DNA from 2 places in the Bacillus paramobilis genome. Region 2 is predicted to be linked to the other one. Evidence: riboswitches for the same ligand, from Rfam matches in the RefSeq annotation. Region 2 holds a riboswitch; the other holds the start of a gene.

Evidence for each region. Region 2 has a riboswitch for S-adenosylmethionine ahead of AABL52_RS06165 (bifunctional homocysteine S-methyltransferase/methylenetetrahydrofolate reductase). Riboswitches for the same ligand answer to the same signal wherever they lie in the genome.
Region 1: another riboswitch for S-adenosylmethionine. It lies ahead of AABL52_RS26065 (MetQ/NlpA family ABC transporter substrate-binding protein); the one in region 2 lies ahead of AABL52_RS06165 (bifunctional homocysteine S-methyltransferase/methylenetetrahydrofolate reductase).

What each region holds. Positions count from the first base shown of each region.
Region 1 is NZ_CP151108.1:5,111,192-5,116,729, reverse strand. It holds gene AABL52_RS26085 (DUF5068 domain-containing protein) at 1-370, opposite strand, end outside; gene AABL52_RS26080 (SDR family oxidoreductase) at 806-1,582, shown strand; gene AABL52_RS26075 (methionine ABC transporter permease) at 1,619-2,287, opposite strand; gene AABL52_RS26070 (methionine ABC transporter ATP-binding protein) at 2,262-3,302, opposite strand; gene AABL52_RS26065 (MetQ/NlpA family ABC transporter substrate-binding protein) at 3,315-4,127, opposite strand; SAM riboswitch class I at 4,212-4,326, opposite strand; gene AABL52_RS26060 (NAD(P)-dependent alcohol dehydrogenase) at 4,407-5,315, opposite strand; gene AABL52_RS26055 (hypothetical protein) at 5,461-5,538, shown strand, end outside.
Region 2 is NZ_CP151108.1:1,182,433-1,187,970, reverse strand. It holds gene metH (methionine synthase) at 1-1,466, opposite strand, end outside; gene AABL52_RS06165 (bifunctional homocysteine S-methyltransferase/methylenetetrahydrofolate reductase) at 1,466-3,298, opposite strand; SAM riboswitch class I at 3,369-3,478, opposite strand; SAM riboswitch class I at 3,683-3,792, shown strand; gene metI (cystathionine gamma-synthase/O-acetylhomoserine thiolyase) at 3,886-4,998, shown strand; gene metC (cystathionine beta-lyase) at 4,995-5,538, shown strand, end outside.

The DNA of each region.
Region 1 (5,538 bases), 1.4 Mb from region 2:
CATTTAATTCAACTAATGTGTAACTATTCATTGATACTGAAACATCTTCAGCTTTATGCACTTGTGGTTCCTTATTTTCAAAAAGGACTTTTGTTTTACCACCTGTTTCTTTTTCCATATAGGAAATCAGTTTAGAGTAATCACTTGAGCTAGTAGCTGTATTTTCAGGCTTTTTCTCTTCAGTTTTTTTATCTTCGGATTTTTTTTCTTCCGGTTTATTTTCTTTCGTTGTATCCGTTTTTTCTGTTTTGCTTTCTTTTGTTGTATTTTCTTTTTGTTCTTTATTTGTCGTATCGCTTTGACCACATCCAGTTATTACAAACGCTGCTACGATTACTGTAGAAAATAAAGAAAGTAATTTTTTTGACATGTTTCTTCCCCCCCTATTTGTGTAAAACTAGACTCTCACATTAGCCCCACATTTTATTATAAAAAATGCAGCCAGTATTTACCAGTGTTTTTCTGATTATTTTAATTATTTAATTATTGTAATATATTAAAATTAGTGGAAGATCGCCATAGAATATCGATTTTTATTTTTTTATCATTTGAAATATTACATCATATTGGTATGATAGAAATAGAGATATATGGAAAGGGGACAAGGACTCAATATGTGGATGAACTTGTAATGATTAGGAAACTAGATAGATTAATTTTTCTCTCATAAGTGAGGGTTTATTTAGCTATCTGTAAATCATTCAAGGACTGCATATTTGGCTTGTACATCCCTTTTGTAAGGATACTGTGTAGGGAAATTCATATCTCTTATATAAAGTATGCGTCCTTTAAAGTGGAGGAGTATATAATGAATCAATTAAAAAATAAAATAGCAGTTGTTACAGGTGTAAGTCGTCTAGATGGTATAGGCGCAGCAATTTGTAAAGAATTAGCTGAAGCTGGATACGATATATTTTTTACGTATTGGACAGCGTACGATAAAGAGATGCCTTGGGGCGTTGATCAAAGTGAACAAATACAATTAAAAGAAGAGTTACTAAAAAGCGGTGTTAAAGTATCAAGTATGGAGTTAGATTTAACTCAGAATGATGCACCGAAAGAGCTTATAAATAAAGTTACTGAACAACTAGGCTACCCTCATATATTAATTAATAATGCAGCGTATTCTACGAATAATGACTTCTCTAATTTGACTGCTGAAGAATTAGATAAGCATTACATGGTAAATGTTCGTGCGACTACGTTGTTAAGTAGTCAATTTGTCCAAGGGTTTGATAAGAAATCTGGTGGTAGAATTGTGAATATGACATCGGGACAATTTAAAGGGCCTATGGCAGGAGAACTAGCGTATGCAACAACGAAGGGAGCTATTGATGCTCTTACTAGTACATTGTCAGCTGAGGTAGCTCATTTAGGAATAACAGTGAATGCAATTAACCCAGGTCCAACTAGTACAGGATGGATGACTGAAGAAATAAAGCGAGGATTAAAGCCGATGTTTCCTTTTGGTAGAATTGGTGAACCAAAGGATGCAGCAAGGCTCATTAAATTTTTAGTAAGTGAAGAAGCAGAATGGATTACTGGACAAGTTATTCATTCTGAAGGTGGATTTAAAAGGTAAAAAGAAGGTATCTCATTTCGGTGAGATACCTTCTTTTTAATCTTTCTTCAATCTTCGTGCAACACCATTCCCTAAAGACTGTAGCCCTTGAACGAGGATAATTAAAATAAAGACAGTTGCATACATTACTTCAGGTTCGTAGCGTAAATGCCCGAATCGATATGCTAAATCACCAAGACCGCCAGCACCTACAAGTCCAGCCATTGCTGTTGCACCAATTAGGCCGATTGTTGCAATTGTTAAGCCAAGTACAAGGGAGGGACGAGCTTCTTTCACCATAACGTGCCAAATGATTTTTATAGTAGAAATGCCCATCGCTTGATAAGCTTCAATAACACCACGATCTACTTCTAATAAAGCTGCCTCCATTAATCGTGCAATATAAGGAGCTGTGAATACGACAAGTGGTACGATAACACCTTGCACACCAATGGATGTTCCCATTAGAAACTTTGTAAAAGGTAAAATGAAGAATAATAGAATGATAAATGGAAGAGAGCGAATGATATTAATAACGGTATTAAGAATAGGATAAATGATTTTATTTTCATGTTGTCCACCAGGTCGCGTTAAAACCAGTGTAACGCCAAGTGGTAATGCAATAAGGATAGAGATGAATAGCGAAATAGATGTCATTTGAAATGTTTGAATGGTTGCTTCCCATATGACTTTACCCCATTCATCCAAAAAGGACTTGTTCCCCATAATCTGTTCTACCTCCTTCTACGATGATCCCTTTCTCTTGTAAAAATGATAAAGCGCGGGCTATTTCATTTTTCTCACCCTGCATATGAATGATCAGTTTCCCATATGATTCATGTTTTAACTGTGTAATATTACCGGATAAAATATTTGGATACACTTGAAAACGTTTTGTAGCGACAGCTAATGCTGGCTCTCCTGAAGCATTCCCTATAAAGGAGAGAGTTACAATTTCACCGGTAGTTTGTAGTTCTTTTTGTACTTCTTCTGGAATCTTCGCTGCAAATGCACTATTTACGAATTTCTTCGTTGTTACATGTTGTGGATTTGTAAATATATCCTTCACAGTCCCGCTTTCAACCACTGCTCCATGTTCCATGACAGCAACTCGGTCACATATACGCTGGATGACATTCATTTCATGTGTAATTAATAAAATTGTAATCCCGATTTCTTCATTAATCTTTAGTAATAGGTCAAGAATAGAATCCGTTGTTTCTGGGTCTAAAGCACTCGTTGCTTCGTCGCTTAATAACACTTCAGGTTCATGTGATAGTGCACGTGCAATGGCAACACGCTGCTTCTGGCCACCAGAAAGTTCACTCGGATAGGCATCTTTTCGATTAAAAAGATCGACAATACGTAAATACTTTTCTACCCTTTTTTCAATTTCATTTTTGGAAAGACCAGATAGACGTAACGGTAATGCGATATTTTCATAAACTGTCACAGTTTTAAGTAAATTGAACCCTTGGAAAATCATCCCGATTTTTTGTCTCGATTTTGCTAGTTCTTTTGCTGATAAAGTTGTTAAGTCTTGGCCGTTTACAATGATATTTCCTGTCGTTGGTTTTTCTAATAAATTTACACATCGAATTAATGTACTTTTACCAGCGCCACTATATCCAATGATTCCAAATACTTCGCCCTTTTTTACTTGAAGGGAAGTAGACTTAAGAGCTTCTACATTCCCTTTTTTTGTTGTAAATACTTTGGATACATTTTTTAATTCAATCATTATCGTCAGCTCCTACCAAGACGGTAAAACAGAACCATCAAATTTTTTCTCGATAAATTCTTTTACTTCTTTAGATTGATAAGCTTTCTTTAATTTATTTACAACAGCATCATCTTTATTTTCAGTGCGAACAACGACCCAGTTCACATATGGTGAATCTTTACCTTCGCGGAAAATGGAGTCTTTTGCTGGGCTTAATTTTGCACCTAATGCAAAGTTTGTATTAATTGCAGCTGCTTTCACTTCACCTAGCTGTGTTGGTAATTGAGATGCCTCTAATTCAACAATCTTTAAATTTTTCGGATTTTCAATGACATCTTTCGCAGTCGCTTTTTCTGTCGCCTTTGGATCCACTTTTAAAACTCCTGCTTTTTCAAATAGCTTTAAAGCTCGAAGTTCATTCGTTGGATCATTTGGTACAGCGATTGCGTCGCCCTCTTTTAAGTCTTTTACATCCTTTAAGCTTTTAGAATATACGCCCATAGGGAATGTTACTGTTGAAAATACTTCCGTTAATTTCATATTGCGCTCAGCTTTAAATACGTCTAAATATGATTTCGTTTGATAGCTATTTATATCGAGGCTTTTTTCATCTAAGGATACGTTTGGTGCTACATAATCATTAAATACCTTTACATCGATTTCGAGTCCGTCTTTTGCTGCCACTTCTTTTACCTTTTCAAAAATTTGTTCATGCGGTCCGCCAGTTACACCGACAGTAATCTTTTTCTCATCTAATGCTTTTACCTCTTTATCAGAATTAGCACCACATGCACCTAGCAATAATACCGCTCCACTTACAATGCTTAATAATACTTTTTTCATCTATAATTCCCCCTCCATATACGTTCCAAAATAAAAAGCACCTCTCAAAATAAGAGAGGTGCCGAATAGACAAAATAGGATCCTCTCTTATCTTCCAAAACGAAAAATCGTTTTGCAGGAATTAGCACCTTAGCTTATACGTCATAAGCTCGGTTGCCGGGCATCATCGGGCCAGTCCCTCCGCCACTCTTGATAAGAGTTTGTGTATGTAGTTTTTTAATATGGTACTAATAGTAAATCTTACAAAAAGAATTGTCAACGTTATTTTCTGAATATATTTTATTTTAAGGTAATCGAAACGTTACCTTTCTTATGTCCCTTTTCCACATACATATGAGCTTCAGAAATTTCTTCTAATCGGTAGGTTCTATCAATAACAGGTTTTAAATGTTCTGTTTCAGTTAGTTCTTTTAGTAGAATCATATCCTCTTTACTTACCTTTGCCATCATTCCATTCACAGATACATATTTTCCATTGGGTGTTAATGTATTTGTACAAAGGGATTTTTTATACTTCCCAACTGCATCAAATATAATATCGTAGCGTTCGCCCCGTTTAGTAAAATCTTCTTTCGTATAATCAATTACTTTATCAGCTCCTAAAGATTGAACAAGTTCAAAATTTGAATTACTACAAACAGCCGTAACGGTCGCACCTAAATATTTAGCAAGTTGTACAGCAGCTGTTCCTACTGATCCGGAGGCACCATATATGAGCACTTGTTGCCCTTTTTTTATACGACCCTTTCTCAGAAAATGTAATGCTGAAGTTCCACCAAAAGGAATAACTGCAGCTTCTTCATACGTCACATTGGTAGGTTTTAATGCTATTAATCCACTTTCATGTACGCATGTGTACTCGGCATAACCACCGAGGTTTAGTTCTGTTAATGCAAAAATTGGATCACCTTTTTTAAATTGAGTTACATCTGTTCCTATTTCTTCGATTTCACCGGATAACTCTACGCCGAGTATAGGTTTTCTTGGTTTTCTGAAACCTAATATGATCCGCATAGGAATCCAAAATAAGAGGGGACTATTAAAACCGCGTATTCTACAATCTCCAGTTGATACACTTGTTGCGTGAATTTTAATTAATACTTCGTTCTTTTTAGGTATAGGTTTCTCTATATTTTGAAGTTGAAGAACGTTAGGTGGTCCATACTTTGTGCAAATAATTGCTTTCATAATGACCTCCTGAATTTAGTTGTTGTTATTTACATCATATTTAAAATCTTCATTAAACATGTCGCTATATAGCGAATATAGATTAAAAATTGTATAGATTTCATAGGAAAAGAGGTGATATTATTTTGGAAAAGGGGGCGACATTATGAAAAAAATTATTTTTATTTCGAGTTTAGTGTTTGCAATCAGTCTAGGGGTAGGATGTAGTAATGAGAAAACAACA
Region 2 (5,538 bases):
TCTGACGGGCGTATACCATATTTCGTCGTCAATAACTCATAACTTCTTTTCGCAATTTCAAGTTTTCGTTCTGCACTAACCGCCATACCATCTTCATCAATTGTTCCTACAACAATAGCAGCACCATATTTCCGAAGAAGCGGCGTCACTTTTTTAAATCGTTCTTCTCCATCTTCTAAATTAATTGAATTAATAACAGCTTTTCCTTGAATATAAGTAAGAGCTCGCTCCATCACATTTTCATCTGTTGAGTCGATCATAATCGGTACTTTTAACACTTTCGTAACTTCTGCCAAGAAGTTTTCCATATCTTCTATTTCATCGCGATCAGGATCTGCCATACAAATATCAATAATATGAGCATTTTTCTTCACTTGCGCTCTTGCGACTTCAGCAGCCTCTTCAAATTTCCCTTCTGCTACTAATCGTTTAAATTTACGTGATCCAATAACATTTGTTCTTTCACCAACAAATAACGGTCTCATAGAATCATCATATTGAAGTGCCTCTAATCCACTAACCCCATGCCCAGCTCTCTCTTGCTGTTCACGCGGCTTAAGAGACGCTAACGCAGATTTCATTGCTTTTACATGTTCTGGTGTTGTGCCACAACAACCACCGATAATATTAACCCATCCTTCTTCAGCAAATCGCTTCACTTTTTCAGCGAGAGAAGATGGAGATTCATGATAATGTCCATCTTCATCAGGAAGACCTGCATTTGGGTAACAAGAAATGTAACACTCCGACAAATCAGACAGGGAACGAATATGGTCTCTCATAAACTCCGGACCAGTCGCACAGTTTAATCCAACAGACAATGGCTTCATATGTTCTACCGATAAGTAAAAAGCCTCAATTGTTTGCCCAGCCAGAGTCGTTCCCATCGGTTCAATCGTTCCCGAAATCATGATGGGTACAATTTTATTTAGCTCGTCGAAAGCTGCTTGAATTCCAATATAAGCAGCCTTCACGTTACGCATATCTTGACTCGTCTCAACGAGTAATACATCTACGCCACCATTTAATAATCCTCTTGCCTGCCGTGTATAGGCTTCAATTAATTCTTCAAACGTCACACCACCAGTAACACTAATCGCTTTCGTTGTCGGTCCCATTGCTCCCGCAACATATACTTCCTTCCCACTTTCGTTGACCGCTTGCTTCGCTAAACGTGCCGCCTTCTCATTTAATTCCTCATCTAAATGCGACAACTCATAATCACTTAATACAATATTTGTCGCCCCAAATGTATTTGTTTCAATAATATCCGCTCCAGCTTCAATATAAGCTTTATGAATCTTTAAAATGACATCAGGCCTTGTTTCTACTAAATATTCATTACAACCTTCGTACTCTTCTCCTCCAAAATCTTCCGCAGTTAAGTCCTCTTGCTGGATCATTGTTCCCATTGCACCATCTAATATTAAGATGTTATTTTGTAATTTTTCTTCTATACATTTCATCAGTTAATACCTTCTTTCACTTCTTGCTTTTCTCTCACATATTTAACAAGATGTTCTGTAATTTCATATTTTAGAAATGGTGTAATAAGATAAATGCCGTTAAAATATTTCATCGCTGCATCGATCAATTCTTGTGAAATGCGAATCCCTTCCTCAATTGCTGCCTCTTTCGTTTCATGTCCATCCATTCTCTCCCTTATTTCTTCAGGTAGCGTAATTCCTGGCACCTCAAAATGAAGAAAATCTGCATTCCGTTTACTTATTAGTGGCATAATCCCAATAAAAATAGGTTGTTCCAAATGCTTTGTCGCTTCATACACTTCTTCAATTAGCGCGATATCGTAAATTGGCTGTGTTAAGAAATATTCCGCTCCAGCATCTATTTTCCGTTCCATTCGCTTAACCGCTGCTTTTAAATGTCTTACATGCGGATTAAACGCACCTCCCACCGAAAACCTTGTTGCTGGCCCTATTGATTTCCCTAAAATGGAGCGCCCATCGTTCATTTCTTTGATCATTTTAATGAGCTCAATAGAGGACAAATCATATACAGAAGTGGCACCTGGAAAATCACCAACGCGTGCTGGATCTCCAGTTAAAGCTAGCACTTCTTCCATGCCTAACGCTGATAAGCCTAGTAAATGAGATTGTAGTCCGATGACGTTATGGTCTCTACACGTTAAATGCGTCAATACTGGAATATCATGCTTCGTTAATAATGCCCCCATTGCCATATTCGAGACGCGAGGCGATGCTAATGAATTATCTGCTAGAGTAATAGCATCTGCTCCAGCTCTTTTCAATGCTCTTGCGCCTTCAAAAAATCGCTGCGTATCTAATGTTTTCGGTGGATCTAATTCCACTACTACTGTCGTTTGTTTTTTTGCTTTCTCTGCTAATGTGACATGGGCTTTCGAACGTTTCTCGTGTGTATGAACTACTTTCGGTCTTTGAATCGTATCCTTTTCTATTACAGGCGTAACATTTAGAGTAGCACGTTTCATACTTTCAATATGTTCTGGAGTCGTGCCACAACAACCACCTAATAACCGAATACCTTGCTCAATAAATTTCGGTGTCATCGCTTCGAAATAAGCTGGACTTCCCTCATATACGTAACGTCCCTCCACATAATTGGGGAGACCTGCATTCGGATATGCTGACAAGTAGCCATTTTGCGGAATCGATATCATTTTAAAAGCTTCCGTCATATGAAGCGGTCCTAGTTGGCAGTTCAATCCAACAACATTTGCACCGTAATCTAGAAGTTGTTTTAATATTTCATTTACATCATTTCCATTTTGAGTTGTGCCTGCCTCATGCAATGCTAATTGAGCTACAATTGGAATATTCGTTTGTTTTCGTAGCACCTGAACAGCATGAAGTAATTCAAACTCATCATAGAAAGTCTCTAATAGCAGTCCATCAACCTGTTCTTCTAGTAATGCACTTGCCTGCTCCAGTAACATAAATTCTCGCTCCATATCAGTTGTCGTAACAGCTCCGATATGTTTCATACCGCCAATTGTTCCTAAAATTGCATTTCTATCTGTAACAGATGCTTTCGCCAATTTTACTGCCGCTCTATTAATTTCAGTAACTTGATTTTCTAAACCATACATACGCAATTTTGCTTCATTTGCTCCGTACGTATTTGTTTGAATTACATCTGCCCCAGCAGCTACATATTGCTTATGAATCGATATAATTAAATCTGGATCAGATATGTTCAATTCTTCAAAACTACTTTGCAAACCATGTGAATGTAATAACGTTCCAACCGCACCATCACCTATTACAATTCCTTTTGATAATAAATCTAGTAATTTCACAAATCTCCCTCATTTCTATCAATATAAAAACCCCCTCTTCACTTTGAAGAGGGGGACATAATCGTTCCTCCTCTTATTATGCAAAACAATCGTTTTGCAGGTATTAGCACCGTTTCAAACATTTCGTTTGAAGGTTGCCGGGTTTCACAGGGCCTTTCCCTCCACCGCTCTCAATAAGAGTTTGTCTTTATTATTTTATTTATGTAGCTAAAAGGAAATGCGTTCCCCTTTTAACAATGTTTGTTAATTTTTTTAATAAATTTAGCATGCACAAATACAAAAGTCAATGACACTTGCGGAAAAATAAAAATTATTTAAAATAAAGTTGCAATTCAATTATCTTTTGTTGTAAAGTTAAAAACATAATAAAATTTCATACGAACATTCTTATCTAGAGAGGTAGAGGGACTGGCCCTATGACGCCTCAGCAACCATTAACATTTGTTAATAAGGTGCTAATTCCAGCAAATTGTGAAAGATTTGACAGATGAGAAGAAGACTCTATTCAAACCGAAAGCCTTCTTCTTAGAAGGCTTTTTTTATTTTACATTCACTTAATTGTTAACTTTAAAAGGAGGAATTTTTACATGTCAACTATTGAAACAAAACTAGCACAAATCGGAAACCGGAGCGAAACTACAACAGGAACTGTTAATCCGCCTGTTTATTTCTCAACTGCTTATCGTCACGAGGGAATTGGTAAATCTACTGGTTTTGACTATTCACGAACTGGAAATCCAACTCGCGGTCTTTTAGAACAGGCAATCGCAGACTTAGAATACGGCGAACAAGGTTATGCCTGTAGCTCCGGAATGGCAGCTGTTCTCCTCGTCCTTTCGCTATTCCGTTCTGGAGACGAACTTATTGTGTCTGAAGATTTATACGGCGGCACTTATCGATTATTTTCTGAGCACGAAAAAAAGTGGAACGTTCGATGTAGATACGTAAATACACAATCTATTCAACAAATTGAGAAAGCTATCACAGCTGAAACGAAAGCTATTTTCATAGAAACTCCGACTAATCCATTAATGCAAGTTACTGATATTGCCGCTGTCGCAACTGTAGCGAAAAGACACGGACTACTCCTTATTGTAGACAACACATTCTACACGCCTTATATACAGCAGCCATTAACAGAAGGTGCTGACATTGTACTTCATAGCGCAACGAAATATTTAGGTGGGCATAACGATGTACTAAGCGGACTTGTCGTTGCAAAAGGAAAGGAACTTTGTGAGGAAATCGCTCATTACCATAATGCCTCTGGTGCAGTCTTAAGCCCATTTGACTCATGGCTATTAATTCGTGGTATGAAAACGTTAGCGCTTCGTATGAGACAACATGAAGAAAATGCAAAAGCAGTTGTCGCTTATTTAAATGATGAAGACGGGGTGACAGATGTATTTTATCCTGGAAAAGGCGGTATGATCTCATTTCGCCTGAAAGATGAAACGTGGATCAATCCATTCTTACAATCTTTATCCTTAATTACATTCGCTGAAAGTCTTGGTGGTGTTGAAAGTTTAATGACCTATCCAGCAACGCAAACACACGCTGATATTCCAGAAGAAATCAGAACAGCAAACGGTGTATGCAATCGTCTTCTTCGATTTTCCGTGGGCATTGAAAATAGTAACGATTTAATTCAAGACTTAAAGCAAGCCATTACACTTGTAAAAGAAGGTGTAAGAATATGAGTTATTCTATAGATACACTCTTACTGCACAACCAATATAAACATGACTCACAAACAGGAGCTGTTAACGTTCCCATCTATAACACATCAACATTCCACCAGTTTGATGTAGATACGTTCGGGAAATATGACTATAGCCGCTCTGGTAATCCAACACGTGAAGCTCTTGAAGATATCATTGCATTATTAGAAGGCGGAACAAAAGGATTTGCCTTCGCATCGGGAATTGCAGCGATTTCTACTGCATTCCTCCTTCTTTCACAAGGTGATCACGTACTCATTTCAGAAGACGTATACGGAGGCACTTATCGAATTATAACTGAAGTTCTCTCCCGTTACGGTGTTTCACATACATTTGTTGATATGACCAATTTAGAAGAAATAAAGCAAAACATTAAGCCAAACACAAAACTCTTTTATGTGGAAACACCTTCTAATCCACTTTTAAAAGTGACAGATATTCGTGCTGTTTCTCAACTTGCAAAATCTATTAATGCCCTTACTTTTGTTGATAATACATTTTTGACACCATTATTCCAGA